3 regions of the Shewanella sp. DAU305 genome follow, and region 1 is predicted to be linked to each of the others. Evidence: predicted binding sites of a transcription regulator. Region 1 holds the regulator's gene; each other region holds the start of a gene.

Region 1 (10,414 bases):
GTGATGAAAAGCCATGTGTATTTCCTCAACCGCCCTTGGCGCTACTCTTTGCTAGTATGAATTAGTTCAAATGGACGTTTGGACGTCTATATGTCCATATACTAGAGAAACTGAGATGTAAGTCAAGCCAAAAAATGTCCATAAACCGCATTTAATCTCGGTTAATTCGATAGATTTATTCTAGCCAATAAAAAAGGACTCGAATGAGTCCTTTAAGCTGCTGAATTTCAGTCTACTCTTGCAAGAGATCGCGACAGATCTGCGTCAGATCCGACTGCACCGCTGCCGCTGTCACTTCACGTCCAGCGCCCGGTCCACGGATGATCAACGGATTGCCTTGATAGAAGACGCTGCGGATCACAAACACGTTATCGCCTGGGGTCAAATTAGCGTAGGGATGATGGGCATCAATCCACTGCAAACCGACTTCAGCTTTAAGCTCTGAGCCGCTGTTATCTAAGGATGCCACGTATCTGAGCACCTTATTTTGCTCCGCCGCCGCACCGTATTGTTGCAGCAGATCGGCATCTAACTCGGCAATGCGGGCGAGAAACTGATCTAAGGGAATATCCGCCAAATCGGCTGGCACTAATGAGCGTAATTCAATATCTTCAAGCTCGATTTCAAGGCCAATTTCACGGGCCAAAATGAGCAATTTACGCTGCATATCACGACCGGACAGATCGTCGCGGGGATCGGGTTCAGTGATGCCTAAGCCTCTGGCTTCAATCACTAATTCAGAGAAAGGCTTGCTGGTATCGTATTTCTCAAACAACCAACACAAGGTGCCAGAGAAAATCCCGCCCACGGCTTCAACGCTATCACCGCTGTTACGCAGATCATTTAACGCATGTTGGATAGGCAAACCCGCGCCACAGCTGGCGTTATAGCGCCAAAATAAACGACGATTACCCAGTTGCTGTTTTAACTCACGGTAGAAAGGCAGTGGGCCCGAGCCTGCGAGTTTATTCGCGCTCACCACATGGATGCCACGCTCGAATAGCTCTGGATATTGCAGTGTCAAACTGGCGCTGGCACTGATATCTAAGGCCACCAGCTCATCGCAGTTAACCCGTTCTAATTGCTCGAACAAGTGCTCGTACTGCCAAGGCGTAGCCTCGGCATTAAACTCAGTCTGCCACGCGGCAAGATTAATGCCTGTGGATTTAATCAAGGCTTTACTCGAACTGACTAAACCGACTAACTCAACGCTGGCTTCGAGTTCATGATCCAGTGATGGCGACACCGACTTAAATAAATCGACCCAAGCCTCACCTATGTTGCCCACGCCGAGCAGTAAGACGCCAATGCGTTTACGCGGCCCAGCGCAGCGGCGGTGTACCTTTTGGGTTAACAGATTCACCTGTGACTGAGGCACCAGCGTCACTAAACTTAAGTCACCACTAAACAAAGGTTTAGCATCACGACTTAATAAACGAGCAAAACTGCGGCGATAATGTTCGGCATCGGCACTGACTAACGCCACTAGGCCGAGATCTGTGTTGATCTGTTGTTCGCTGATCCCTAATGCTTGTGCCTCGGCGTCGAGCAATCTTTGCACTTGTTTTTGATTTTCAGCGGTATAGGCAAGCTCAACCCTTTGATGGGCAGACGTCCAATGGGCCAATGGCGTTAAACCCGCGGCGATCAACGAATCTAATAAGCTCGTTAATTCACCCGTGAGCTTAAAGCCGAACAAGACGACAGCATTGAGGTTCGTCACCACAGGCGCGCTCGCAGACGAACTGTGGGGCGCAATCAAGGTAAAGTCGGTGTGTGATGCATAACTTGAGCGCACCGCTAAACTCACTTCGGTATTAAACAGAGGCTGCAAAGTGCGCGAATGCAATACCGGCGAGCCTAAACGCGCTAAGCGGTCGGCTTCGGCAAGTGACATGCTTTTCAATAATTTTGCATCGTTGATTTTATTAGGATCGGCGTTGAACACCCCTTCCACATCGGTCCAAATGGTCACGCGCTCAATATCGGCAAGGCTGGCAATCAAGCTGGCGCTAAAATCTGAACCATTACGACCAAGTAATAAAGTATCGCCGCGCTCGTTAGCGCAGATAAAGCCTGTGATCACTAAGCGTTCATTTGGGTGGGCGGCCAATAGCGCTTGTACTTTAGCGCGGGATTCTTGCACCCGAATTTGCGGCACGGCGGCTTCATCGGCCACTAAAATTGAACAGGCATCCACATGGCTTGCCGCCACGCCAGATTCGCGCAGCAGCGCCGCCATCAGGCGTGCCGACCAACGTTCACCAAAGCTCACCACATGGTTAACTTGGTATTCGTTACGTTCGTCGAGGGACAATAAACTGATGAGTTGCGCCTGATCTGTCGCCAAACGCTCGCGCAGATCGCGGGCTTGTTCGTTCGACAATAACTGCTCTACCAACCCCTGTTGATAGCTGGTCAGCACTTGTAATTCTTCTTGCCACAACTGACCCGCATCACGCAGCGCTAATAATTTATACAGGAAATTCGTGCTCTTACCCGCCGCAGAGACCACCACAAGGTCATCGCTATGACCGTGGGTTAACAGGATATGGGCGACTCGACGATAACAATCGGCATCCGCTAAACTGGAGCCACCAAATTTATGTAAGTGACAACGTGCCATCTATTATTCCTCTACTGACAAGCCGCAACGGCGGCTAATCCTGCTTGAATATCTGCAACTAAATCGGCGGCATCTTCAATACCCACCGATAGACGCAATAGGGTGTCCTTAATGCCTGCCTCAAAACGCGCCTGCGGCTCCATGGCTCTGTGGGTCATAGTTGCGGGCACGGCCACCAAACTTTCAACGCCACCTAAACTTTCCGCCACACTAAATAAGCTGAGTGCACCTAAAAAGGCCACCACTTCTGCCTCGCCGCCCTTGAGCTCAAAACTCAGCATAGCGCCAAAGCCCTGTTGTTGCTTGGCTGCAATCGCATGACCAGGGTGATCCGCAAGACCAGGGTAATAAACTTTGCTCACCACAGGGCTTTGCGTCAATACCTCAACAATGCGCTGGGCATTGGTTTGATGTTCACGAATTCGCACCGCTAAGGTACGTAGGCCGCGCAGGGTTAAGTAGCTATCAAAAGCCGACCCCGTTAAGCCTAACGTGTTCGACCACCAATGTAAGCTTTCGCCGATTTGTGCATCTTTAGCAACCACAGCGCCGCCAACCACATCGCTGTGGCCATTGATGTATTTAGTGGTGGAGTGGATAACGATATCCGCGCCTAACAATAGGGGTTGTTGCAATATCGGCGATAAAAAAGTGTTATCGACCACCACCAGCGCGCCGACCTCATGGCTCGCCTTGGCAATGGCTTCGATATCCACCACTCGCAATAGCGGGTTAGATGGAGTTTCGAGCCACACCATCTTAGGATTCTGCCCGATAGCGGCGGCTAACGCTTGGCTGTCGGTTTGATCAACCACAATCAACTTAAACTGGCCTTTCTTCGCCAAGTTAGTAAATAAACGGTAAGAACCGCCGTAACAATCGTGGGGCACAACCAACAGGTCATCAGGGCCGAGCAAAGTGGTCACTAAGGTGATGGCCGCCATGCCAGTGCAGGTCACTATGCCAGTGGCGCCCTTTTCTAATTGCGCTAATGCTTCGCCTAAAATACAGCGTGTTGGGTTGCCTGAACGACTGTAATCGAATTCGCGAGGATTTTTATGACCATCGAAGGCGTAATTAGTCGACAAATAAATCGGTGGCACAACTGCACCATATTGAGTATCGCTTTCGATACCCTGACGCACTGCCAGTGTGGCTAATTGACGCTCTGCCATGGGTGGACTCCTAAATTCGGTAGACTGATAGAGATGTCTGGACGTCTAAATGTACCTAAGCCCAACGCCATCGTCAATAGGCGTTAAGACGTTTAGACGTCTGAACATAAAGAAATCTGTTTGCAATCACAAAGAAATAGTAGCAATAATTTGACTGTTCTTTGTAAGGGTTTAAAATCTGCCCCGAATTTAGCGTTATAACAGGTGAGTCAATGACTGAATGGAATGGGGAATACATCAGCCCCTATGCTGAACATGGCAAGAAGAATGAACAAGTAAAAAAAATTACTGTGTCTATTCCGCTCAAAGTGCTTAAGGTCCTTACGGACGAACGAACTCGTCGTCAGGTCAATAATTTGCGTCACGCCACCAACAGCGAGCTGTTGTGTGAGGCATTTTTGCACGCCTACACTGGCCAGCCATTGCCTAACGATGAAGATCTGTCAAAAGATAGCCCAGACAGCATTCCCGCCGAAGCCAAGTTGCTGATGGACGAGATGGGGATCGAGTGGGAAGACATGGAATAGCGACTTGTCGCTGGCAAAGTTACATCACAGTGCTCATCAATAGGGATCGTTAACGATCCCTTTTTGTTTATATGGAATCCTATGTTTTCTATGATAGATCCACAGACTCTCGCCTTGGCCTCACTGATTGTGTTTCTTGGCGCCTTAACCCAGAGCCTGATTGGGTTTGGCCTAGCGGTTGTCGCCAGTCCTTTGCTTTATATCGTCGATCCGCAGCTCGTACCTGCGCCTGTTATTGCTATGGGTTTCTCCATCGCCCTGCTGACCTTAGTGCGTGAGCGTGGTCATTTAGAATTCAATGGCTTGCAATATGCACTCCTAGGTCGCGTGCCCGGTGGTTTTATCGGCGCGAGTCTGTTGCTGTTTGCGCCTCAGCCCATACTCGGGTTATCCATCGCCGCCATTGTGACTGTCGCAGTGATCCTCAGCCTGTATAAATTCAGCCTGCCAGTGAATAAGAAAACCCTCTTCGGTGCGGGTGTGGTTTCAGGGATCTTCGGCAATATCGCCGCAATTGGTGGCCCGCCGATGGCGATTCTATTGTCAGGCAAAGACGCTTCGCAGTTTCGCGCCGCCCTGTCGGCCTTCTTCATTTTTAGCTCCACCATAGCTATGGTCATTCTGGCGATCACTGGCTTATTAGAATTAAAGCACCTGTGGCTGTCGTTGATGTTGCTACCTTCAGTGCTTTTAGGGTATTTAGTCGCGGGGCGATTAGTGGGCAGTGTCGATAAAGATAAAACTAAAATGGCGACATTAGTCCTCTGCAGTATCAGCGCCTTAGTGCTAACGGTGAAGTCGGTTATCGAGTTATTACCCCAATAAGCGTCCTGCTTGTATTGGCAAACCTTCTCAAGATTCAAACAATAAAAAAGCACTGACATTACCAGTGCTTTTTCTTTATCTATTGTCCCGTCCTGAAATACGTTGACATAAAGAGGACTTCTTTATGACAACATCAATTAACTCAAGCCGTAAGCGCACACAACGAGATTACACCTTAGCCTTTAAATTAGGCGTTGTAGAGCGTGTCGAAAAAGGCGAAATGACGTACAAACAAGCCCAAGCCCGTTTTGGCATTCAAGGCCGTTCAACGGTACTCGTTTGGCTTAGAAAACATGGTAGACTCGATTGGTCGAAACCTTTTCAGCATCCCCTTATGCCTAAGTCAAAAGAAACCCCTGCCGAAACGATCAAGCGCCTTGAACGTGAGTTAGCAGAAGAGAAACTGCGTAACAAAATCCTCAATGGCATGGTTGATATCATGGACAATGAATATGGAGCAGGCCTCAGAAAAAAGTACTTATCCGGTACGTCTGGCAAGCAAAAGGCAACGGAGAAATAAACCTCGCAGCCGCATGTCGTGCTGCGGGTATGTCGAGGCAAGGTATTTATCAGGCAGTTGCGCGAATGGAAAGTCGTAGAGCTGAGCTATCGGTCATCAAAGACTGGGTTCAGTACTGGCGTAAATATATGCCAAGGTTAGGGGCCCGTAAGCTCTACACGCTGATAAAATCCAAGCTGGTTGAGCACGATATTAAACTCGGGCGAGATGGGTTCTTTACCTATTTGAGAAGTGAAGGTTTACTGGTTAAACCGAAGAAAAGCTACACAAAAACCACGTACAGCAAACACTGGATGAAGAAGCATCCTAATCTGCTGAAAGAGGAAGGACTGCATGATGCAGGGCATGTACTGGTCAGCGATATCACCTATCTTGAGTCAGACCAAGGTGTGCACTACCTGTCACTGGTCACCGATGCCAGTTCTCGTAAGATAGTCGGTCATCACGTGAGTAAAGACATGAAAGCCGAGAGTGTGGTGAAAGCGTTAAAAATGGCCATAAAAGATAAACGCTATATCGGCAACGCAGTGCATCACTCCGACAGAGGCTTACAATACTGCTCAGCAGTTTATCAGAATGCGCTTCAGGCGAGCCAAATCCAGCCGTCAATGACGGATGGTTATGATTGCTACCAAAATGCATTAGCAGAAAGAGTGAATGGCATACTGAAGCAGGAGTTTTTACTGCACCGATGCAGGACATTTGCGGAGCTGAAGATACTTGTTAGAGAATCGATAGCAATATACAACGATATGAGACCGCATCTGAGTTTGAATATGGCAACCCCTAATCAGGTGCACAATAGAAAAGGCCAGCTACTGGAGCTGGCCTAAAAACTGTCAACCTATCTTAGGACGAGACATATCAATATTTAAAGCCAGCTTACACTCAGCTTAAATAGCTTTGCCCTGCGTACACAATAAAGTGTCTTAAGGCGAGTACGCCCGTTAAGCTCGCACAAGCCACCATGATCATTGCGCCCTTAGTGTGGCGAGTCGCGGCTGGTAGCAGCATAAACAGCAATGGAATACCAAAGCCGATACCGACAACCCCTATCCAGAACACGCTTGCCCATAGCCCAGAGGTTAACGACGCTAAGGCCGCAGCCGCCGCGCCGCCCTTGAAGTACAAGGCGCAGAACAACATGAACAGGAACAAGATTTCAATCGCCATCACAGGTAACTCTAAACCGTGCATCTTGACTAAAGTTTTATCGTGGCTGTCAGTCTTAAACAGCAAGAGTGCCAGTACCGCGTTTGCCGCAGCGCCCGCCGATAAACCCGACACTAAAAACAGCGCAGGCAGTACCGCAGTGTTGAGCATAGGGTAAGCATTCATCGCCGAAATTAAGAAGCCAGTGTAAGCCCCTACGCCAATGGCGAGGACAAACAACAATACTTCAATCAGCTTTCGAAATGGCATAAGTAACGTAGCGATAGGCGCTAGGAAACCCAAACCCCATTTTGGTAAGTCATCCCGCAGCACAATAATGGCGTACACAAAGGCTAAGGGAGAATACGCCAGCAGCGCCAGCACCCCAATGGCCATTACAGACTGGAAGTTATAGTGAATTAAGATCAGCCAGAAGTGGAATGGTTTGGTTAGATCAAACACTAGGCAAGCTAGACCTAAACTAATTGCCACAGGCCCAATAATGGCGGCCGCCTTAAGAATGCTGCTTTCGGCTCCGGCGCTGAGTTCCTTATTCGCCCAACGTAAACCAATGCCAATCAATAAACTGCCCGCGGATAACCCCGCCATAAACAGGTAAACGGCGATGACCCAGTGCCAAGTGACAGGATCATATTGCGCCATGTCGCCCCAAGTATTGTTCATAATCAAATCCCCCCTCTTTTGGTAGGAACGCGATATACCCTAGGTTTAGTGCCTAAATGGGTTTTATCTTGGTATGTGATTTTAGTGTTGAGCATGATGGCCACGTCACTCTGCGGGTCATTAGCATCGCCAAACACTAAGGCATCGGTTGGACACACAGTCACACACGCTGGCTCTTCGCCCCGCGCTAAACGACTGTCTTTACAGAAGTTACACTTATCCGCCGCCTTGGTTTCTGGGTTCATAAAGCGCACTTTATAAGGGCACGCTGCCACACAGTACATACAGCCGACACACTTCTCGGTATGGATAGAGATAATGCCGTCTTCACCCACATAGGCTGCGCCCGTTGGGCAGACCTTAACGCAGGGCGCATCTTCACATTGCTGGCAAGATACCCTGTGGTATTTGAAGTGCAGATTGGGCATCTCACCAAAGGGGCCTTCCACACGCACTTGCAGACGAGTAACGCCTTCGGGTACGCCATTTTCACTGCGACACGCCACGTTACAAGCTTGGCAGCCGATGCACTTATTCTCGTCGTGCACCATTACATATCGTTTATTCATTTAAGCCTCCGATTAGCGCTTTGCCAGCGTGACGCCCGTGGTGTGCACAGTCATGCCACACACAGGAGCAGTCACGTGCGGCAGTAAGTTACCGCAGTGGATACCTTTGCCTGTTGCTCTGACCAACTCTTTGTTTTTAGAACCAAAGCCCATGTAAGCAAATACAGTATCTTGGCGAATGCCCGGCGTGACTAAGGCATGGCCTTCTTCTGTGCCAACACTGCTGGTGAGGCGGATTGGGTCGCCATTGCTGATCCCTAACTTGCCCGCTGTGACGGGGTGAACCCACACAGCGTTATCCGACATCAGGTTAGCGAGCATAGGCACATTGTGGGTGGCGCCATTGGTGTGCACCGCCACTTTGCCTTGGATAAAGTACAGCTCATCTGCTTTTTTAAGATGCACTTCGCGGAACTTGATCACCCCACGGCCCGGTGCCATGGCTTCCACTTTGGCGGAGGTGAGTTCAATCTTGCCACTCGGGGTTTTAAAGGTGAGTGCACTGGCGAAAGTGCCGTCGTCATCGGCAGGTCGCGCATTGGGGTATGCCTTAATAAACTCGGCAACCATCTTAGGCTCGCACAACATAATTGGTTTACCAAAATTCACAAAACCTTCGTCTTTGATACGGCGCAGCAGGTCAGTGTCGCGGTTCACCTGCAGCATTTGCAGGGTTTCCATGTTTTCCCATGGATAGAACTCGCCAAGGCCCATAGCCACACCCACATCCTTAAAGATCTGCCAAGAAGGCTTAGTATCACCTAAGGTTTCAACCACACGTTGGCGCACATAATAGGCGGGATTTTTACCGGATTTGTCAGCAATTTCTTCATCACGTTCAAGATAAGTGGACTCAGGTAAAATCACGTCCGCATAGGCGGCAGTTTCGCTGATATACACATCACACACGGCGATAAAGTCGAGCTTTTTCATGGCTTCAACTACGCGTGCTCTGTCTGTCATGGTTTGCATTGGGTTAGTGCGTGACATCACCCAGCCGTGTAACTGGTAAGGCACAGCGCTTAAGGTAGCATCGAGAATGGTTTGGTAGACGCCGCCCGATGTCCACATCATGGCGTACTGTTCTTCCACTTGATCGATTCGTTTCGCTGCTGGTTTTGGCATGTCTTTCACGCCAGGTTTTGCCAATACGGGCGCAACTGCTTCACCGGCAAGCTTGTTGTAATCACCGGGTTTCAGGCCGATATAAATCCCGCCCTTACGCTCAATATTACCAATCAAGACGTTGGCGGCGTACAGGGCGCGGCGCATCTCAAACTCTTCGGTGGTAAAGGTGGCTCTGTGACCAAAATCGACCACGGCATGGGGCGCTTTAGCGGCATATTCGTGGGCGATGCGGCGAATGTCTTTGGCAGGTACATCGGAAATGGTTTCGGCCCATTCAGGGGTATAAGCTTTCACTTCGGCGGCAAAGGCTTCGAAGCCTTCCACATAGCGCGCGACGAATGCCTTGTCGTAAAGATTATCTTCAATCAATACATGGCATAACGCCAAGGCGACGGCCACGTCGGTACCGGGGCGAATGGCGTACCATTCATCGGCTTTATCGGCCACGACGGAGAATCTTGGCTCGAACACCACCAGCTTGGCACCTTTGTCCATTTGCGCCGCCATCATGCCGCGGGTTTCGGACATATTGATGCCTTCATACAGGTTATGGCCGAAGTTAATGATGTATTTAGAGTTACTTAAATCTCGTTTGACCTTAGTGCCAAAGATGGCCTTAGCGGCAATTTCATAACCACCAGGGCAAGTCGACGCGTGGGTAAAAGTATTTGGACTACCAAAGGCGGTCGCGAGGTGAAACAAATGCTTTTCTTGTGAGCCCGATTTAGACGAGAATGCCACTGCCTCTGGGCCATGTTCTTTTTTGATTTTATTTAGATTTTCGGCGATAAGTTGATAAGCCTCATCCCAACTGATCTCGGCCCATTTGCCTTCGCCACGCTCGCCAACCCGCTTTAACGGTTTAACGATACGCTGTGGATCGTACAGTAAGCTATGGCCTGCGCCGCCTCGGGCACACACTTTACCGCCAAAGGACTTAGCGGCCTTGTTGCCACTAATGAAGACGTTTTTGCCCTCAATCACCCGCGCCGAAATCGGGCAACGGGTTGAACACATTTCGCAAATACTGGCAATTTCCTTGCCCATGCCCTTTAGCTGCTTATTCTCTAATGCCGCTAAGCTGCCCGGCAGCAGACTGGCTAACGCACACGTGGCGCTACTCGCTCCCGCTCCCTTTAAAAAGGTTCGCCTATTAAGCTCAATCATGGTTACCTCCATCACGCTCATCCCACCCGTCAGTCGCCATT
Region 2 (10,414 bases), 420 kb from region 1:
CTGGTACGTGAGGCAAGTTGCCTGACTTCATCTGCAACGACTGCAAAACCGCGTCCTTGTTCTCCTGCGCGAGCGGCTTCAATTGCTGCATTTAAGGCAAGAAGATTGGTTTGATCGGCGATGCCACTGATACTTTTTACTAGCTCACCAATCATTTGAGATTGCTTATCTAATGCTTCAATGCCTTTGGCTGCATCATTCATTTGCGTCGCTAATTTATTCATCATCACAACTGTTTCTTGTAGCACTAAGCTCCCTTTTTTTGCAAAAGCATCGGTTTGTTGGGATGTGCTATAGGCTATGTCAGCCGCTTCGGATACGGCCAGTTCTCTGTTGACTTGATCTGTGATAACAGTGGCAAATTTTACGACTTTGTAGAGTTCGTTGTAGCTATCAAAAATAGGATTATAAGAGGCTTCTAACCAAACGATACGGCCATAGCTATCCACACGTTTAAAGCGATTCGCGACAAATTGTCCCTTGCATAGCTGATCCCAAAAATGCTTGTATTCTATTGAGTTATATTCTTCTGGTTCGCAAAAAATTCTATGGTGTTTACCAACAATTTGATTCTTAGTGTATCCCATCGCATTTAAAAAGTTATCGTTAGCAGTAATGACTGTACCGTCTAAGTTAAACTCAATAACAGCGGTAGAGCGCTGTAATGCTTGGTTTAAATCTTCATGTTTTTTCGAGCTTTCAATAGTACGGGTTAGATCGTTTGCATAAATAGAAAAGTGTTTTAACTTGCCATTACTGTTTTTGACGGGCTGTAAAATGGCTCGTAACCAAGCTTCCTCACCATCGCCCTTAACAATTTGTAGTGCACCTACCCAATGTTCGCATTGCTTTATGGCATTGCACATTGCTTTATAATGACTTGTGTTTCGAGCTTGCGCTGGCACCATTTCCGTTAAGTGTTTGCCGATAGGTGAGTTTTTTTGAAATAACATGTCGTCAGTAAAATTAGCGTTGATTGCTATAATTTTTCCATCAGCATCTAGCGCTAATACTAACATCTCACTATCAAGGCTTTCCCTAACTTGCCGCATTGAAAATAACTCTTCTTTCAATTGTTCATGTTCAGCCTTTAATTTTTTGTTAAATATGATCATATTGATTTCCAAGAAGTCTTAAAACGTCATTTTTATGATGAGAAACTGAGTATAGTCGATAAATTTTTTTCTACTTATATGATGCAGTCTGCTAATTAGATCAAATTGTTATGCCGATAGCTTTATATATCGTCTTTAGCGTTGAACTAAGGCTATATCACTATAACGTTGTTGTGGAGTCATCATTTAGACTTACTGGTTGGTTTTTTTGAATACTGTGTTTGGATATTTTTTCTCAAGCAGGAAGGATGTTGGATTATTCATGATGTTGAATTTATTGGTTTATTTATTTAGGATTTAAGTGTGATTGGTGTCGGGTGTGTATATCACGGTTTATTGTGGGTTAGTTATTATTTCGGGTCTTAGTATGACTTATGAATATACCGTAATTATTCAGAAAATCACTTTGTGTGGTCTACATTTCGATATCTAGAGTTCTTCATCCACTTCACTAGTCGTTAATGGGTAGCGGCCATATTCCATTATCGGAATAATCCATTTCGCTTTGGTTGAGTTGATCCACTTGTCTTTAGTTTATAGAAGTATCAATAGTCATCTTGAGTCAACAATATAACTTGGTAAGTTGAGGACAATAAGAAGTGTGGAACTGGCATCACTCTTTCAATACGAATAGTTAACTCTAATGCCACAGACGTTCACCGATCCCCTGCGAAGTTGCTGAAGGGCGAATGAAAATCGATGATGTTCGTGCTTATGAGCAGAGGCAGGAACAGCCGAACTGGAGAAAAGATAAAAGAGAGAAAAGATAGGACATGCATAACTCTTTCAATGCGAAAAGTTAACTCTAATGCGACAGAAGTTCACCGATCCCCTGCGAAGTTGTCGAAATACGCAGATAGCTCTTAGTTGTTAGAGTGGGGCCGTGGCGACATCATGGATGATGGCGCAGACTCGGGGGCACATGGATGTGCCATCTGAGCCGTTAGGCGATTTTTATTGGAGTATGAGACAGGTAACTAATGCATGTCACTTCGCTAGGGTGAGTGCTGCGTAGCAGCGTTTCGAACGAGAGCCAGGGATGGCGAACTGGCAGTTAGACAAGGACGTTGTTCGGCAAGGGAGAATCCAAGGAGGATAGGACGAGCAGTCCTCCTTGGTCGGGTGTGGGGTGAAGCCCCACGACCTTGATTTTAACTTTCTAAAGTAAAAAATTAGGGGCGATAACTCGCCCCTTAACTTTGCCCATTTATAAAGTTGCCTAAATTCAGTTTGGGCAAATTACTGAGTAAACATGATTACTCGGGATCATAATCTAACACTGGCGCCAGCCACTTCTCCGTCTCAGCTACAGTCATCCCTTTGCGCTTCGCGTAATCTTCCACTTGATCGCGGCCTATGTTACTCACGCCAAAGTAGCGCGATTTCGGGTGGGCGAAATACCAGCCCGATACTGCCGCTGTGGGGAACATGGCGTAGCTTTCGGTGATGTTCAAGTCGATAGTCTCATCGGGCTTGAGCAAGTCCCATAACAAGCCTTTTTCTGTGTGATCTGGGCATGCTGGGTAACCGGGTGCGGGGCGTATGCCTTTGTATTTCTCGCGGATTAAGGCTTCGTTGCTTAACTGCTCGTCGGCCGCATAACCCCAAAACTCTTTACGTACCCGTTCGTGCATCCGCTCAGCAAAGGCTTCGGCTAAACGGTCGGCTAAGCATTTGAGCATGATGGCGTTGTAGTCGTCGTGGTTGGCTTCAAAACGCGCCACATGTTCATCTATGCCGTGGCCTGTAGTCACCGCAAAGCCGCCCATGTAATCGGCGACGCCTGAGTCTTTTGGCGCAACAAAGTCAGATAGACAGAAGTTGTCGTTACCGACACGTTCAAGCTGCATCCGTAGGTGATGTGTGGTCATTTCGACTGTGGTGCGCGACTCATCTGTGTAGAGCTCAATGTCGTCGTAATTGACGGTATTGGCAGGGAATAAGCCGATAACCGCTTTCGCCGTGAGCCACTTTTCTTCGATGATTTGTTTGAGCATGGCCTGACCATCGGCGAATAGCTTCTGCGCTTCTTCGCCGACCACTTTATCGGTGAGGATTTCAGGGTAGTGGCCGTGCAATTCCCACGAGCGGAAAAACGGTGTCCAGTCGATACGCTCGACTAAGTCTTCTAATGGATAATTATCAAATACTTGGCGACCGAGCACGTTTGGCGTAAACGGGGTGTAGTTGGCCCAATCGTGTTGGCAGCGGTTTTCACGGGCCGCTTCGAGTGACACTATCTCTTTGCGCTTGGCTTGGGATAAACGCTTAGTGCGCATGTCGTCGTATTCAGCATAGGTTTCGTCTATGGTCGCTTGGCGTGTCTCGTTGTTGATGAGCTTGCTCACCATAGGCACGGCGCGGGACGCATCGGCGATATAAATGGCGCCATGGGGATAATGGGGCGCAATCTTCACCGCTGTGTGGATTTTAGAGCAAGTGGCACCGCCGATAATCGCCGGAATGGTTAAGCCTTCGCGGTGGAAGGTTTTCACGTTATGCACCATCTCGTCCAGACTCGGCGTGATGAGCCCCGACATGCCGATGATATCGATATTGTGTTCTTTCACGGCGTCGAGAATTCGCTCCACCGACACCATCACACCTAAATCGAATACCTCGAAACCGTTACAGGCGAGCACCACGCCGACGATATTCTTGCCGATATCGTGCACGTCACCTTTTACTGTCACCATCAAAATCTTGCCGTTAGATTGGCCTTCGACCTTTTCTAGCTCGATATAGGGGTTTAAGTAAGCCACGGCTTTTTTCATCACCCGCGCCGATTTCACCACCTGCGGCAGGAACATTTTGCCCGAGCCGAACAAGTCGCCGACCACGTTCATGCCGTCCATCAAGGCGCCTTCAATCACATCCAGCGGACGTTTCGCTTCTTGGCGCGCGGCTTCGGTGTCTTCATCGATAAATTCGGTAATGCCTTTGACGAGCGCATGGGATAAGCGTTGACTCACTGGCCAGCTGCGCCATTCTAAATCTTCTTTTTTGCCGACCTGTGCGCCATCACCGCGGAATTTCTCTGCGATTTCAAGTAACTGCTCGGTATTGCTCGAGCCTTCGACTGGGCAGGGCAAGTTAAGCACCACGTTTTCGACCCGTACTTTAAGCTCAGGGTCGATATCGTCGTAAATGGCTAACTGACCCGCGTTGACAATACCCATGTCCATGCCGACTTTGATGGCGTGGTACAGGAATACCGCGTGAATCGCTTCGCGTACTGGATTGTTACCGCGGAACGAGAACGACACGTTCGACACACCGCCCGAAATCATCGCGTGGGGCAGGGTGGCTTTAATCGCTTTGATGGCATCAATAAAATCGACTGCATAGTTGTCGTGTTCATCGATACCTGTGGCGATGGCGAAAATGTTCGGGTCGAAGATGATGTCTTCTGGCGGAAAGCCGACCTTATCAACCAGCACCCTATAAGCGCGGGTACAGATTTCGATTTTACGCGCCTTGGTATCGGCCTGACCTTGTTCGTCGAACGCCATGATAATGGCCGCCGCGCCGTAGCGTTTCACCAGTGTTGCTTGCTCGATAAACTTGGCTTCGCCTTCTTTGAGGGAAATCGAGTTAACTATGCCTTTGCCTTGAATACATTTTAGGCCAGCTTCGATGACTTCCCACTTAGAGGAATCGATCATAATCGGTACGCGGCTGATGTCGGGCTCAGAGGCGATCAAGTTTAAAAACTTGTGCATGATCTCGGCGCCATCGAGCATGCCTTCGTCCATGTTGATGTCGATGATCTGCGCGCCGCTTTCGACTTGCTCGCGGGCCACATCGAGCGCTTGCTCAAACTTACCGTCTTTGATCAGCTTTAAAAACTTGGCCGAACCTGTGACGTTGGTGCGCTCCCCCACGTTAACGAACAGGGATTGGGCATCGATAGTCAGTGGTTCCAAACCGGCTAAGCGGCAGGCGACGGGGATATCGGGTAAAACGCGCGGGTTATGTCTGTCGACCGCTTCGCGAATAACGCGGATATGTTCAGGCGTACTACCACAGCAACCACCGATAATATTGAGCATGCCTTCGCGCGCCCAATCTTCGATCACATTCGCCATGTCCTCTGGAGTTTCATCATAGCCGCCAAACTCGTTCGGCAGGCCCGCGTTCGGATGCGCCGACACATAACACTCACTGATGCGGGATAATTCTTCGACGTACGGGCGCAGCTCTTTTGGTCCGAGCGCACAGTTAAGGCCGATAGATAATGGCTTGATATGGCGCAGGGAATTATAAAAAGCTTCGGTGGTTTGACCGGTAAGGGTGCGGCCAGAGGCATCGGTAATGGTGCCCGAGATCATGATAGGTAAGCGGTCACTCGAATGCTGGCCAAATAAGTCATCAAATACCGATTCAATCGCAAACAGTGCAGCCTTGGCGTTTAAGGTATCGAATATGGTCTCGACCATAATGATATCCGCGCCGCCTTCAATCAGCGCCTTAGTGGATTCTTTGTAAGCAGTCACTAACTCATCGAAGCTGACGTTGCGATATCCTGGGTCGTTCACATCTGGACTAATCGAACAAGTACGGTTAGTGGGGCCTAACACACCGGCGACGTAGCGTGGAATGCCTGTGGCAGCAAAGACTTCATCACAGGCTTGACGGGCGAGTCGGGCGCCGGCTAAGTTAATTTCGGCGGACAGCGACTGCATGTCGTAGTCGGCCATGGCAATAGTCGTAGCATTAAAGGTGTTGGTTTCAATGATGTCGGCACCGGCGTTTAAGTAGTCGGTGTGAATTTGTTTGATGATGTGGGGTTGCGACAACACCAATAAATCGTTGTTGCCTTTGACGTCAGTGTGCCAATCTTTAAAGCGTTCGCCGCGATAATCCTCTTCTTCGAGCTTGTGGTCTTGGATCATAGTGCCCATAGCACCGTCTAAGATTAGAATGCGCTCAGCAAGCTGTTTACGAATGTCTGCCAATATCTGGCCGGCTTTGGTAGAGGGTATCGTCATAAATAATTACCTTAAATACAGCTAAGTTAAGTCCAAGCATCGACCCTTGTTATGCTAAGTGCAGGGTAAAGCGTGTTGTGCAGTCCAGATATCGGCTCTCGTTATCGACCCTAGTGAGTGATCTAAATTAGCTAACTTAGTTAGGCTAAGTGCATTCCATTCTGCTCGGTCGACATGTTGACTACTCGTTTTAGTTATTCATTGTTAGAGATTGGTTTTGGACATTTAAACGTATAGACGTCCATAATACGCGACTTATGATTGTCAGGGCAAGGTCAAAATTGACTGACGACAATTGAGTCCTATCAGCACTTTTCACCCAGTTTAACGGCTCTTTTTGTAGGACTAGTTGTAGAGCTAGTTGTTGGGCTAGGGCGTAATTGAGTATATAGGACGACGGGTCTAATGTGGGCTTTCAACAAAATGTGCCACGAGTGATAGACATAGGAATACGATGAAACAAGTTCGATTGTTATTGTTACGCCACGGCGAGTGTGAAGGCGGCGCAATTTTACGCGGCCGTGTGGATGTGCCTTTGAGTGAAAAGGGCTGGCAGCAAATGTCGGCAGCGGTTGAGGCGCAGGCAAGTACCTGCAGCGCGATTTATAGTTCGACTTCACGCCGCTGCGGCGAATTTGCCCAAGCCTTTGCCGCCGAATTGCATTCGACGGCGGCATTGATATCTGAGTCAAGGCCATTGCAGGCGCAGTTTTTATCGGGTTTACAGGAAATTGATTTTGGTGATTGGGACGGTCGTCGGCTCGATGAGCTGTATCAGCAAGAGGGCGAATGCTTAGCGGCCTATTGGCAGAACCCTTGGCAAACACCGCCGCCCAATGGTGAGACTATGGCAAGCTTCGAGTCGCGGGTGAATGGCGCCATTGACCAGATACTCGCCGCCGAGTTTGAACGATTGACCGTCGACTCACATAACGCCGAGCAGGCTGTGGGAGCGAGTCTGGGAGTGAGCGTGGCTGCGGGCGAACTGGCTGCCAAAGTATGGGTGGTGACCCACGGCGGAGTGATCCGTCATTTAATGGCGCGCGCCCTTGGGGTTGAACGGGCGGTGGGCTTTTACAGTCAACTCGATTTACCCGTGGCGGCCGTGGTGAGCATTAATGTGCTGCAGGATGAGCACGGCGTTTGTTACTGGCGTTTAGATTGGCCGAGCGGGCGCTGCGAGTGATCCGCGTTGCCCTAAGGTGAAGATTTTTCTTGTCTTACCAGCGTGATTGTCGATTGCCTATTAAGGTAAATATAGGATAATGCTTTTTCCTGACGTCCCCTGACGCACGCGGCCTTGCAAGGCTGGTGGCAGTGTACCGGATGACGTCACAGAAATAGGTGTTGGGAGTTTTGAGTCGTGCGAGTGTGTTCTGTGGCAGTTATGGCCGAGACACGCTGCAAAGGCTTGAAATCAATCTCAACATAATAGGGAATCGGGGAGCTGCTTGTCAGTCAGCCCGAACTGTGCCCGCAACTGTGAGTGACTTTTTATATTGTTTTCAATAGAAAAGTGACGAGTCAGGAGACCTGCCTATTTCTGTTATCGCTGCGTGCAGCCTTAGTTCTCGAGCGGGTGACTCGAGGGAGCCGATGACAATGTGCACAACCTTTTTTAATTCAGGTTTGGACTCGCTAGGAGCACCACTTTGGTGAAACTCTCTGCCATCCAAACGAGCCATGCTTTGAATGACAGCGACACTCGCCCGTCAGCGAGCCAGACGGTCGCGCTCGATGTCAGCCAGTTAAGCTGGTGTATCGATGGCAAAACCATTCTTTCCAATATTAACTTTGCGCTGCCAACGGGGCAGATGTTGGGTTTGATTGGGCCTAACGGTGCGGGTAAGTCTAGCTTGCTACGCTGTTTGTATCGGTTTGTTCGCCCGACTCAGGGCAAAATTACCCTGTTTGATCAAGATATTGAGCGTTTGTCGCCCAAGGCGTTTGCCTGCCGCGTCGCTGTAGTGCAGCAAGACACGCCGCACTATTTTGATTTAACCACAGAGCAATTGGTCAGCATGGGCTTAACACCGCATAAGGGCATGTTCGATACCAATTCGAGCTGTGATGGCGAGCGCATTACCAAAGCCTTAGAGAAAGTCGGCCTCAGTCATAAAATGCATCAACAGTACGAGCACTTATCCGGCGGTGAAAAGCAGCGTGCCTTGATCGCCCGCGCCATAGTGCAGCAGCCGCAACTGTTGATCCTCGACGAGCCAACCAATCACCTCGATGTGCGTTATCAAATCCAAATCCTCGAATTAGTGCGTAGCCTTGGCATCAGCGTGATTGCCTCTATTCACGATCTCAATTTAGCCAGCGCCCTGTGCGACAGTTTATTGTTGATCCATAACGGTGAAGTCAGCGCTATGGGCACGCCAACTGAGGTATTAACCGAGGCGCGAATTGGTGATGTGTTCGGCGTGTGCGCTCAGGTGTCGACCCATCCACAACATAAAAAGCCCTTAATCAGCTACTTTTATGGCTACCATGATTCGACGCACAACATGGCTAATGCTTTGGCTGAGCGAGGCGAGGGCGGATGATTCAGGGAGTAAACAGCATTTCATCTTACATTTGGGGCGTATCGTGACACCTTTGACGAGACAACAACTGATGCTGGTCGCATTAGGCATAATCACTTTGATAACCCCCATTGCCGCCACGAGTTTTGGCGCGGCGAACATCAGTTTTATGGATGTTATCCAAGTGTTTATCAATAAAATGGCCAACCTCACTCAAGCCAATGGCATGACGGAGCGCATCGTGATGGAGCTCAGACTGCCGCGTATTTTACTGGCCTTTGTGGCGGGTGCGGGCTTGTCTTTGGCGGGCAGCGTGCTGCAAACCGTGACCCGCAATCCATTGGCCGACCCTTATCTGTTTGGCATTAGCTCAGGCGCGTCCTTTGGCGCTGTGGTGATGTTGACGTTATTTACGGGGTCTGGATTTTTTGAGAATACGGGTATGGCGGCGAACTCGGGGATTTTTAGTGGCTCGGGCGCCTTGTCGGGTTTGCTTTGGTTTAGCTTGCCCTTCGGCGCTTTTATTGGCGCCAGTTTGTCGGTACTGATAGTGCTGGCCTTGTCTGGCCTTGGGCTCAATAGCCAAGTGGAGCGCATGTTGCTCTCAGGCGTGGCGACCTCCTTTATGTTCGGCGCGCTAACGAGTCTGCTGCTGTATTTCGCCAGTCCGCAGGCGACGGCTTCTGTTTTGTTTTGGAGTTTAGGCAGTTTTGCCAAGGCCAGTTGGTCCTTATTAGTGCTGCCGACACTGGTGATTGGCGCGAGTTTGTTCATTATTTTAGGCATGAAACGGCAGATCATGGCGTTGCAAGCGGGGGATGAAACGGCGCATACCTTAGGGGTGAATGTGCCTAAGTTGCGACTCAATATGTTGCTGCTCTGCTCCTTGATTACCGCGATTTTGGTCGCCACCTGCGGCGGTATTGGCTTTGTCGGATTAATGATCCCCCACACAGTGCGCATGCTGTTTCCCGGTCGTCAGCCGATTATTTTAACGGCGCTGGTGGGCGGATTATTTATGGTGTGGATTGATGTGCTGGCGCGCTGTTTGTTAGGCAATCAAGAGTTGCCCGTGGGGATTATCACGGCGGCCATAGGTAGCATGTTCTTTTTGCTGATTTTGCGTAAACGCAGAGTCATGGCGTAAACACCTAGTCAGAACGTAATCCTAGAGTCATCTAGCAAGCGCAGACTGGCGAGATAATCAGCATTTTTGTTGATATCTGCCCCGCGATTGGAAATGCAAAATTGGACATGTTAGTCATAGACGCAGGATGCGTTGTGGTTATTTAAGATAATAAGTGGAGTGTGGATGTCTCAGTCAGCCGTGTCTTTTCAAATCAGCCCTGTGAGTAAAGCGCAGGATCCGCTGATCCAGCAAAAAATTGATCTTAAGACTAAGCCGCCCGGCGCCTTAGGTCAGCTCGAATCCTTAGCCTTACAGATTGCCCGCGTGCAAGCGACTGATTCACAACAAACGGATCAGCCACAAAATACTGTGCTGAAAATCGTTCATCCAACCATGTTAGTGTTTGCGGGTGATCATGGTATTGCCGCAGAAGGCGTGTCGATTGCCCCTAGCGAAGTGACGCGCCAAATGGTGCAAAACTTTGCCCATGGCGGCGCGGCGATTAACGTTTTTTGTCGGCAGGTGGGCTTTAGGCTCGAAGTGATCGATTGCGGCATTTTAACGCCAGTCGAAGGGGTTGAAGGCATTATCGATCAACGTCTTGGCGCGGGCACAGGGGCGATTCATTTAGAGCCCGCGATGGCGCTGGAA
Region 3 (10,414 bases), 250 kb from region 1:
GAATATATCAGTGACAATATTGCTGAGATTACGGGTTATGCAGCGAGTCAGTTTATTGAAAATCGCCAACGTACCTTTGCTTCGCTGATTTTAGAGGAGGATAGGCCTACATGTCATTTGCATATTGATAGAGCACTCGCGCAGCAAGAAACCTTTGAAGTGGAATATCGTATTCGCCACCGCGATGGCAGTATTCGCTGGGTACATGAGAAAGGTAAGGCGAGTTATACCGAAGAGGGCATTCCACTCTGGTTTGACGGCAGTATCGACGATATTACCGAGAGTAAACTCGCGCTGGTACAGTTAGAGCAATCGCGTCAACAGATGACCAATATTACTGAGTCTATTCCTTGCACTGTTTATCAATTGCAGTGGCACTCGCCTACAGACCGAAGATTTACCTTCCTCTCTGGTGCGGCAATGAAGATGCTTGGGCTGCATCGCGATGATCTGATGAGTAATTTTGACATCATAGCCGAGCGGATTTTTGATGAAGAAAGGCCCGATGTTGTGCGGGCCTTGTCGGGTCAGAGTGAAGACAGACTGCAATGGATACGCGAGTTTCGCTATCGCCACCCTAATGGCAGCATACGTTGGATGGAAGCGGGCGCGAGCGGTCATTTGGGTGAAGAGGGTGCCATCACGTGGAATGGTTATGTGATGGACATTACCCAACGCAAAACCATAGAGCAAGAGTTAGCCCTCAGTGAGGCGCACTTTAAGGCGCTGTTCGATGGGGCGACCATTGGCATAGTCAATGTGGATATTAAAGGCGTTATTTTAGATTGTAATGACCAATTCTGTGCCGATATGGCGCTGTCACGTAACCATTTACGTAATACTGCTATTTTTGAGGTTCTCAGTGAGCAAGATCAACCCATAGCCAAGGCGCAATTTCAGGAGTTGGTTGAAGGTAAGATTGACCATTATCGCGGCGAGCGCAGTTTTATTCGTCCTTCCGGTGCGCCTTTGTGGATGACAGTCAATGTGTCGGCACTGCTTGATGCTCAAGGACAATTTGAATCGGCCGTGATCAGCATGGTCGATATGACAGAGCTTAAATTGCTCTCAGATGAACTGTTACTCGCCAAAGAGCAAGCCGATGCGGCCAGTAAAGCCAAGGGTGACTTTTTGGCGAATATGTCCCACGAAATCCGTACTCCAATGAATGCCATTATTGGCATGTCCCAGCTGTGCTTGCAGACAGAATTAGATAAAAAACAGAAGAATTATGTAGAGAAGATTGAGCGGGCATCGCAGTCTTTGCTGTCGATTATCAATGACATCCTGGATTTCTCTAAGATTGAAGCGGGTAAGCTAGACATAGATTCAGTACCCTTTCAGCTCGATACTATGTTGGAAGATCTCAGCGATATGTTCTCTGAGAAAGCTGCCCACAAACAGATTGAATTATTGTTCGCCGTTGCGCCCAACGTGCCTCGTTATCTGTTAGGGGATTCGCTGCGATTAGGCCAAGTGTTGATTAACTTGATGAATAACGCCATTAAGTTCACCGAACGCGGTGAGGTTTTGCTGTCGCTAAGCTTAGTTGAGCAACAAGATGATGATGTCGTGCTGCGTTTTAGCGTGCGTGACAGCGGCATAGGCTTAACTGAGCAGCAGCAAGCAAAATTATTTAAATCCTTTACCCAAGCGGATACTTCAACCACCCGTAAATACGGTGGCACAGGTTTAGGTTTGGCTATTTGTAAGCAGCTAGTCGAACTCATGGGCGGGAAGATAGGGGTTGAAAGTCAGTTCGGTCATGGCAGCACTTTCTATTTCACGGTCAAGTTGCACATTTCCGATGGTCAGAAATTAGTACTCGAGCAAGAGCTTGAGGGCATGTCTGTGCTGGTGGTCGATGATAACGCGACCGCTAGAGATATTATGCGCACTACGCTCGAAAGTATGGGTTTTAGGGTCGATACGGTTCGCTCGGGTGAAGAAGCGATAAGCCGCTGCCTACTGCAAGCCTATGAAGTGGCGTTAATTGATTGGAAAATGCCTAACATGGATGGGCTGGAAACCGCGCGTCAAATCCAATTGCAGGCTCAGTCGCAATCTCAATCACAACCTCAGTCTCATCCTCAGCCCAAAATATTGATGGTCTCTGCCCATGCGGATCATGAGTTCCTCACTCAAATTGGGCAACTGGCTTTAGCGGGATATATCAGTAAACCCATCAGTGCCTCACGCTTACTCGATGGCATAATGAATGCGATTGGCCGCGAAGGCATATTGCCCGTGAGGCGCCGAACCGAAGAGTTGGCTCCGCAGTTGTTAGTGCCGCTACAGGGAAAACGTATCCTTTTAGTGGAAGATAACGAGATGAATCTCGAAGTCGCAAGCGAGTTTTTAGAGCAAGTGGGGATTATTCTATCCATAGCGACCAATGGCCAAATCGCCTTAGATAAACTGTCGCAGCAGCATTTCGATCTAGTATTAATGGACTGCCAAATGCCGGTGATGGATGGCTATCAAGCCACTCAGGCGATAAGAAAAAGGCCTGAGTTGGCAAATTTACCTGTCGTCGCCATGACAGCCAATGCGATGGCGGGCGATAGGGACATGTGCATCAGGGTGGGCATGAACGACCATATCGCCAAACCGATAGAAGTGAATGTTCTCTATCAAACCCTGTTGAAATACCTCGCACCCGCATCTGAAACGGCTGCAGTAGATACCTTTACTCAATCGATATTGAGTAACACTAAGGGTGAGGCAGGCCATAGTGCAGAACAAACCGTATTGCTTAAGTGGCCAGAGCACCCAGAGCTGGATATCGATAGAGGTTTGCAACTGGTGCAACACTCGACGCGGCTTTATCAACGCATATTTGATCGTTTCGTGAGCAGTCAGCGTAATGTGGTGGAACAGGTTCGCAAAGCTATCGCGGCGAATCAAATCGAAGATGCGGTGCGTATTGCCCATACCCTTAAAGGCTTAGCGGGCAATTTAAGCTCGGCTAAATTGGTGGAGTTAGCGCGTTTACTTGAGTTGCATTTAACTGAGAATGTGCCCTTTGAAGATGAGTTAGTTCAAATTCAACCGCTAGTGGCTTCTATCTGTGATGCGATTGAATACGCCAAACCCGCAGCGGTGAATCAAGCTGAACCCCAAGCTGTTGATTTATTATCTGCTGAAGATTTAAGGGCGGCATTACTGGCCTTGCGGCAGAACTTAGATGATGCCGATGCCAGCGCAGTGGCAAAAATTGATGCCTTAAAGCCGCAGGTGAGCAGTGCAATGTGGCAAGCGTTAAGCCCTGCCTTGTCTATGATTAATCAGTACCAGTTTGATGAGGCGATCGACTTGATTGATGATGTCATTGCTCAGTTTGGATAAAAAAAGTGACACACTAAATTCAAAGCGCATGAAGTGGAGTTGTTAATGGAAAAGGCAACAATATTAGTCGTCGATGACACACCGGAGAATATCGATATTTTGATCGGTATTTTGGGTGATGACTATAAAGTCAAAGTGGCGATCGACGGGCCAAGGGCGTTAGCCTTAGTAGCAAAGTCGCGGCCCGACTTAATTCTGCTTGATGTGATGATGCCGGGAATGAATGGCTATGAGGTCTGCAAGCTGCTAAAGCAAGATCCGCTGACCAGTCATATTCCAATCATTTTTGTGACTGCTTTATCTGAATCCTCCGACGAAGCCCAAGGTTTTGCTTTGGGCGCAGTGGATTACATCACTAAGCCCGTGAGTGCGCCTGTGGTTAAGGCGCGAGTTAAAACCCATCTTGCGCTCTATGATCAAAAACGCCTACTCGAACAACAAGTTAAAATACGTACCCACGAGTTAGAAGAAACCCGCTTCGAAATCATCCGCCGTCTTGGCCGCGCCGCCGAATATAAGGACAACGAGACAGGTCTACATGTGGTACGCATGAGCCACTACGCCCGAATATTGGCGATAAAGCTTGGTTTACCTAGCACTTTCTGCGACTTAATTTTTAATGCGGCGCCGATGCACGATATCGGTAAAATCGGCACACCCGATGCAGTGCTGAAAAAACCGGGTAAGCTTGATGCCGAGGAGTGGCGCATCATGCAGCAACATGCCGCTATCGGCGCCGAAATTATCGGTGAACACAGCGTCCGTTATTGCAGATGGCCCGTCGTATCGCCTTAACTCACCATGAGAAGTGGGATGGTTCAGGTTACCCTAATGGCTTGGTGGGAGAGGATATTCCCCTTGAAGGGCGGATCACTGCGATTGCCGATGTGTTCGATGCCTTGACTTCGCAAAGGCCTTATAAGCAGGCTTGGACGATCGAAGCGACGATGGAGTTATTTGACAATCAAGCGGGAAAACATTTTGATCCTAAGCTGGTGGAAATGTTTAAAGAAATCCTGCCTGAGGCGATCGCTATTCGAGATACTTATTTGGAAAACTGATGCTCGAATGCTCGAATGCTCGAATGCTCGAATGCTCGAATGCTCGAATGCTCGAATGCTCGAATGCTCGAATGCTCGAATGCTCAAGTGCTCGAGGGCTTGAGTATAAGATAAGCTAAAGGCGCCATTGGCGCCTTTATTCTGTTTCAATCTCTACACCATTTTATTAAATCAAAGCCTTATGCTTCGTCTAATGAGTAGGGCAGGGCTTGAATCGTTAAGCTTGATTGCTCATCGTCGGCAAAACGCAGTTTAGTATCGTTGCTGGTATCGTTGGCAAGCACCGTAGTTAACAACACTTGGTTGCCACGCTGTACAAACTCAATAATATGGCCGCCACGGCGGAAGCCATCTTCCATCGCGATTTCAAGGCCTGACTCTAGGCTGATTTGCAGATTAGTATGACCATGCAGAATATACAGGGCGCGTTTATTGCCGCCACGATATTTCATCCGCGCTATGGTTTCTTGCCCCATGTAACAGCCCTTGTTGAAGCTGATACCGTTGACTGCCTGTAGATTGCACATCTGCGGTACATATTGGCTGGCATGGCTGGCGGCAAGGTTGGGGTAACCCGCGATAATTTCTAACGCTTGCCAAGCACTGGCATCAAATACGCTCAACTTTGATTTGGCCACTAAAGCTGCAGCCGCTTCTGGGGTTAACATTAAAATGAAACGGTCAGCGTCTTTTAAAATCGCGCCATGTTCAATGGGCGTGAATTCTTGATGAATGTCGCCAAAATGTTCGCTCACGAACTGGCTTGCTTGTTCACCGGCAACCCCGAGCAGAGTCCATTCAGCGGATGCATTGCTTAAGGTGGCTTTGCTAAACACGGCATATTTTTGTAACTGGGGTAAATCGACTTCAATGGCATCCTTTGGCATCAGCATAAAGAGCGCATCTTGGATGGCAAAGGTTCTGAAACTGGCCAGCATTTTACCTTTTGGATCGCAATGTGCACCCCAGCGCCATTGGTTATCGGCTAATGAGCTGATGTCAGTGGTCACTTGGCCATGGATGAAACTGCGGCCTTGTTCTCCAACCACTTTAATAAGGCCCATATGAGATAAGTTGGCAAGCATGAGTGGAGGCAAAGAAGCGTCCAGATCCCAATGGGGCGTAGAAACTGAAATAGTCATAGCGAGATCCTGAAAATGAAGGCGATGTGAGAGGCTAGATTGTAACGGAATTCCTGTTGGCTCAAAAGCATAAGGCGCACATATCTGTGAATGATATGTGCGCCTTAGTCTTTGTACTTTAGCCGAAACGCTTAATGCGATTCGGCTTAACTCTTAAAACAGCACGCGGGTACGCAGTGTGCCTTCAATGGCCTTCAACTCTACTAAGGCTTCTTCGGCTTGGTGGGTGTCAACTTCCATGACCACATAACCAATTTCTGCGGTGGTTTGCAGATATTGCGCGGCAATGTTGATGCCTTTTTCCGAGAAGGCTTGGTTGATCTTGATCAGCACGCCTGGACGGTTTTGGTGAATATGCAGTAAGCGTGAGGTGCCTTTATGCATAGGCAGCGAAACTTCAGGGAAGTTAACTGCAGATACGGTCGATCCATTGTCTGAGTATTTAGCGAGCTTGCCAGCGACTTCGATACCAATGTTTTCTTGGGCTTCAGCAGTACTACCACCAACATGCGGTGTCAGCAATACGTTATCAAGACCTCGAAGTGGGCTGATAAATTCATCGTCATTCGATTGCGGCTCAACTGGGAACACATCAATCGCCGCGCCCGCAAGGTGGCGCTCTTTGAGTGCGACTGTTAAGGCCTCGATATCGACTACAGTGCCGCGTGATGCGTTGATAAAGATGCTGCCCTTTTTCATCGCCGCAAATTCAGCTGCGCCTATCATGTCTTTGGTTTGTGGGGTTTCTGGTACGTGTAAGCTCACTACGTCAGATTGCGCCAGCAATTGTTCCATTGAATGAATTTGCTGTGCATTGCCTAACGGCAGTTTGTCTTCGATATCGAAGAACACAACGCGCATGCCCAGCGTCTCAGCCAGAATGCCAAGCTGAGTACCGATATGACCGTAACCGATTACGCCTAAGGTTTTTCCGCGCACTTCGTAGCTGCCAGCGGCGGTTTTCATCCAGCCACCACGGTGGGCGATGGCGTTACGCTCAGGGATACCGCGCATCAGCATAATGATTTCGCCAATCACGAGCTCGGCAACACTGCGAGTATTGGAGAATGGCGCGTTAAATACTGGGATACCAAGGGATTCGGCGGTGGCAAGATCAACTTGATTGGTTCCGATACAGAAGCAACCGACCGCGATCAACTTCTCGGCGCGTTTTAGCACCTCGGCAGTTAATTGGGTACGTGAACGAAGTCCCACGAAATGTGCATCTTTGATGGATTCAATTAATGCTTCATCGCCTAATGAGGCTTTGTGGTATTCGATGTTGGTGTATCCCGCACGCTCAAGTACATCGACCGCAGATTGGTGGACGCCTTCCAACAGCAGGATCTTGATCTTATCCTTGTCCAGCGAATGTTTCGCCATGATATGGGTACCCTCTAATTAATAGAAATGTTTCTTATGATATGCTGACAACCTTCACCCACCAAAATAGCACTTTTTTTACTCAGTGTGGAGGGCTAGATGGCTAAAGTTAATATTCTAAATTAAGAACAATATCGCATAAGAGGAAGAAACATTGAATAACAAAATCGCGTGGTGTGCTATTTACCTCTTAGTGCTCGTGTGGTCGGTGATAAATCCCGCAGATTCTTTCACTTGGTGGCTCGAAGCGGTTCCAGCATTAGTGGCTGTGCCACTGCTATTTTTTACCCGCAAACGCTTCCCATTAACGCCGCTGGTGTATGTTTTAGTGTTAGCCCATTGCTGTGTGTTGTTTGTCGGCGCACATTACACCTATGCTGAAGTGCCATTATTCGACACTATTGCCCATTGGATGGGCTCAGAACGTAATAATTACGACAAGTTAGGTCATTTTGCTCAAGGCTTTATCCCTGCCATGTTAGCGCGTGAAATTATGCTGCGTAATCAAGCGGTCAAACCCGGTGCTTGGTGTGCGTTTTTAGTCACGTGTTTTGTGCTCGCGTTTTCGGCGTTTTATGAACTCATCGAATGGTGGGTTGCCGTGGCAACAGGTGAAGGCGCCGAAGCCTTTTTGGGCACCCAAGGCTATGTATGGGATACTCAATCAGATATGTTGATGGCATTAATTGGCGCAATTGTCGCACTCGTTTTATTGTCTCGTTTTCAAGATAAGCAAATAGCAGCACTTAAACTCAGGAGCTAGTGGCAGTGAGTTGCGTTCATCCTTCCATAAAAAATTTGGCGTGAGTGTGATGGCATTTAGCTGTCACATTTTAATGTTATCTTTATGTTGCAACTTTGGGCTGATATCTTCATAGTTTGAAAGTACTAGGTTTCGTGAGTTGATTAAGTTCAATGGTATTTTCTACTGTTATTCAAATTATCTGTGGTTAGTTAGTCGAACTTACTAGGATTAAAGAGGGAATAGTACATTTGGGTGATGTTTTTCAGTCTTTAACTAGTCAAAATCAACTAGGTTAATGGAATGTTTAAAAATCTAACTAAAGAGGCTGGTCAAACATACCATTTTGCTAATAGAAAATACTTTTCAGGGAGGAGAGTCATTGAGCACAATTAATGAATTAGTTTTTTTACATCAAATGGCAGCGCCATGTCATTTAGCGTTACTCGCTGAATCCATAGGCTTGAAAACTCGTATCGTTAAGCATGCGGCGGAATTAGATTTAGATAAGAGTCGTCGAAGTTTTTATCTGATCACCCAAAAAGGCTCTGCACTCGATAACAAGGGGATCCCTTTACTGGCTTCGCGCTTAGTATCACACTTCCCCGTGGCGCTGTATCAAGTCGAGCGAGACTCTTTAGATCAAGAGTCAGCTATGTTACTTGGCATTCGAGGCATTTTATTTGCCGATCAACGTATGGATTTGATGTTAACAGGTTTACGTAAAATGGTGGCAGAGGAGCTGTGGTACGACAGAACACTACTGAGTAAGATGTTCCGTCGTGTAGTACAAAAACTCGATGGCAACAATGAGATGCCCTCCGATACTGTGGCTATGCTGCAGATGCTAACTTCCCGTGAGCGCACTATCATTCAATTTGTGTCGAGTGGCGCGAGGAATAAAGAAATCGCCCACAGATTGTGCATCAGCGAACATACGGTGAAGGCTCATATTTCCTCTATCTTCCGTAAAACCCAGTCCCGTAATCGTGTTGAGTTGTTGCGTTGGGCACAAACCTATCAGACTCACTTTGAGCTGTGCAGTTAGTCAGTTAAAGATATTGATCGTTAGCTTTTCGCTTTGAGTGGTTAATGTTAATAATTACTGGTTAATCAGAATAGAAAAGCGGGAATGTTTATTTAAACATTCCCGCTTTTTGTTCAACACCCTTTTGATAAACCACCAAAGAGTGTAGCTGTGGTGGTTTTAACAGGATTGACTAGTATTGCACTACAGTAGCAACGTTCATATTACCTGATTGATTAACGCTGATGCTGTTGTTATTACCAGCTTGAGAACCTAGTACTAAGTTATCGTTACCTGTTTGAGTGATCAACAGGCTGTTATTATCACCGCTTACTTCAAATGAACTACTTGCGTCACCACCAATCCAGTTACCGTTACCTGATTGAGCAATTTGTGCAGTGTTTTCATCACCTTCGATAATTAAATCGATAAGGTTAAGATCGCCATTTTGCAGTGCAGTGACATCGGCATTATTGTTGCCAGCAATGGAAATGACGGCTTCGTTTTGAGCGCCATCTTGCTCAACATCAACTTCGTTATCGCTACCCACTGCATCGACATAGGCAAAGTTAGCATCGCCTTCTTGGCTCACTTCGATACTGTTGTCTTCACCTGATGCGAAGGCAACGATTTCGTTGTTATCGCCTTTAGAAGATAAATCGAAGTCGTTATCTGTACCGTATGCACCGAAGGTCGCGAAGTTAGCATCGCCTTTTTGTTTCAAGTCAACGTCGTTGCTATCGCCCCATACTTGGAACTCTGCACCGTTGACATCGCCTTTTTGGGTGATAGTAATATCGTTGTCATTACCTTGGATATCGGCCACTAAAGTATCACCGATAGTGTTGCCGCTGCCATTTTGGGTAATATCGACAGTGTTGTCATCACCCGTAGTCATAGCAAGATAAGCCGTGTTGCCGTTACCTTTTTGATCCATTGAAATATCGTTGTCGCTGCCTGCAAGTGCGTAAACGAAGGCAACATGGTTATCACCCTTTTGGTCCATATCTACAGTGTTGTCATTACCTGCAATACCTTTAGCTGCGCCAAAGTTGTTGTTACCTTTTTGATTAACAGAAACGTCGTTGTTGTTACCCACGTTAGCGGTTAAATCAAGGGCAATTAAACCCGCTTGGTTGTTGTCACCGACTTGGGTGATTTTCCCATCGTTGTTGCTGCCTTCAACGCGGAATACTGCAAAGTTAGCATCGCCTTCTTGCTCAACAAACACTGTGTTTTCAGCGCCAGTGATTTCAACTTGGCTTTCGTTGACTTCGCCCAATTGGTTAACGAATACCGTGTTATTGTTGCCAGTAACATCATTGCTGCTTTGGTTAAAGAAACCGTCTTGCGACACATTGACATTGTTGTTGTCACCGACAACATTTGCACTTGCCACATGCCAGTCAACTTGTTGCGTTATTTGGACTTTGTTATCAACACCCGTCGAATTAATCGCGGCTTCATGCCACACACCGTCTTGGATAACTGTTGCGGTTTGATCTGTGCCCGTTTGCACAACCGCTGCAGCGTTAATGACACCCGTTTGTGAAACTAACGTGTCTTGACCTTGACCCGCTTGCACTACGCTAATCTCGCTCACAGTACTGGCGGCAAAAGCTTGACCGCTTAAACCCGTTGCAATGGCTAAAGCAATAAGTGATTTTTTAGCTTGTGATTTCATGTGACGCTCCCTGTTTAATATTGAGTT

Evidence for each region. The regulator MetJ, encoded in region 1, represses methionine synthesis genes. The targets are predictions, from matches to a motif close to TAGACGTCTAGACGTCTA.
Region 2: the regulator MetJ is predicted to act here: its motif matches at 6,333-6,350, upstream of metH (methionine synthase).
Region 3: the regulator MetJ is predicted to act here: its motif matches at 7,023-7,040, upstream of serA (phosphoglycerate dehydrogenase).

The regions. Positions count from the first base shown of each region.
Region 1 covers NZ_CP113808.1:1,123,778-1,134,191, reverse strand. The annotation lists gene metF (methylenetetrahydrofolate reductase) at 1-15, opposite strand, end outside; gene OX890_RS05000 (bifunctional aspartate kinase/homoserine dehydrogenase II) at 233-2,626, opposite strand; gene metB (cystathionine gamma-synthase) at 2,638-3,801, opposite strand; gene metJ (met regulon transcriptional regulator MetJ) at 4,014-4,328, shown strand; gene OX890_RS04985 (sulfite exporter TauE/SafE family protein) at 4,410-5,153, shown strand; one part of gene OX890_RS04980 (IS3-like element ISShes2 family transposase) at 5,278-5,629, shown strand; one part of gene OX890_RS04980 (IS3-like element ISShes2 family transposase) at 5,629-6,506, shown strand; gene nrfD (NrfD/PsrC family molybdoenzyme membrane anchor subunit) at 6,562-7,509, opposite strand; gene OX890_RS04970 (4Fe-4S dicluster domain-containing protein) at 7,512-8,078, opposite strand; gene phsA (thiosulfate reductase PhsA) at 8,091-10,373, opposite strand.
Region 2 covers NZ_CP113808.1:1,544,281-1,554,694, forward strand. The annotation lists gene OX890_RS21205 (methyl-accepting chemotaxis protein) at 1-227, opposite strand, end outside; partial or broken gene OX890_RS21210 (PAS domain-containing protein) at 339-1,115, opposite strand; gene metH (methionine synthase) at 2,372-6,106, opposite strand; gene OX890_RS06685 (histidine phosphatase family protein) at 6,561-7,292, shown strand; cobalamin riboswitch at 7,497-7,661, shown strand; gene OX890_RS06690 (ABC transporter ATP-binding protein) at 7,762-8,655, shown strand; gene OX890_RS06695 (FecCD family ABC transporter permease) at 8,624-9,781, shown strand; gene cobT (nicotinate-nucleotide--dimethylbenzimidazole phosphoribosyltransferase) at 9,947-10,414, shown strand, end outside.
Region 3 covers NZ_CP113808.1:1,370,469-1,380,882, forward strand. The annotation lists gene OX890_RS05975 (PAS domain S-box protein) at 1-3,348, shown strand, start outside; partial or broken gene OX890_RS05980 (response regulator) at 3,394-4,409, shown strand; gene ygfZ (tRNA-modifying protein YgfZ) at 4,589-5,551, opposite strand; gene serA (phosphoglycerate dehydrogenase) at 5,705-6,934, opposite strand; gene OX890_RS05995 (DUF2238 domain-containing protein) at 7,089-7,697, shown strand; gene OX890_RS06000 (helix-turn-helix transcriptional regulator) at 8,059-8,724, shown strand; gene OX890_RS06005 (curlin) at 8,897-10,387, opposite strand; gene OX890_RS06010 (curlin) at 10,402-10,414, opposite strand, start outside.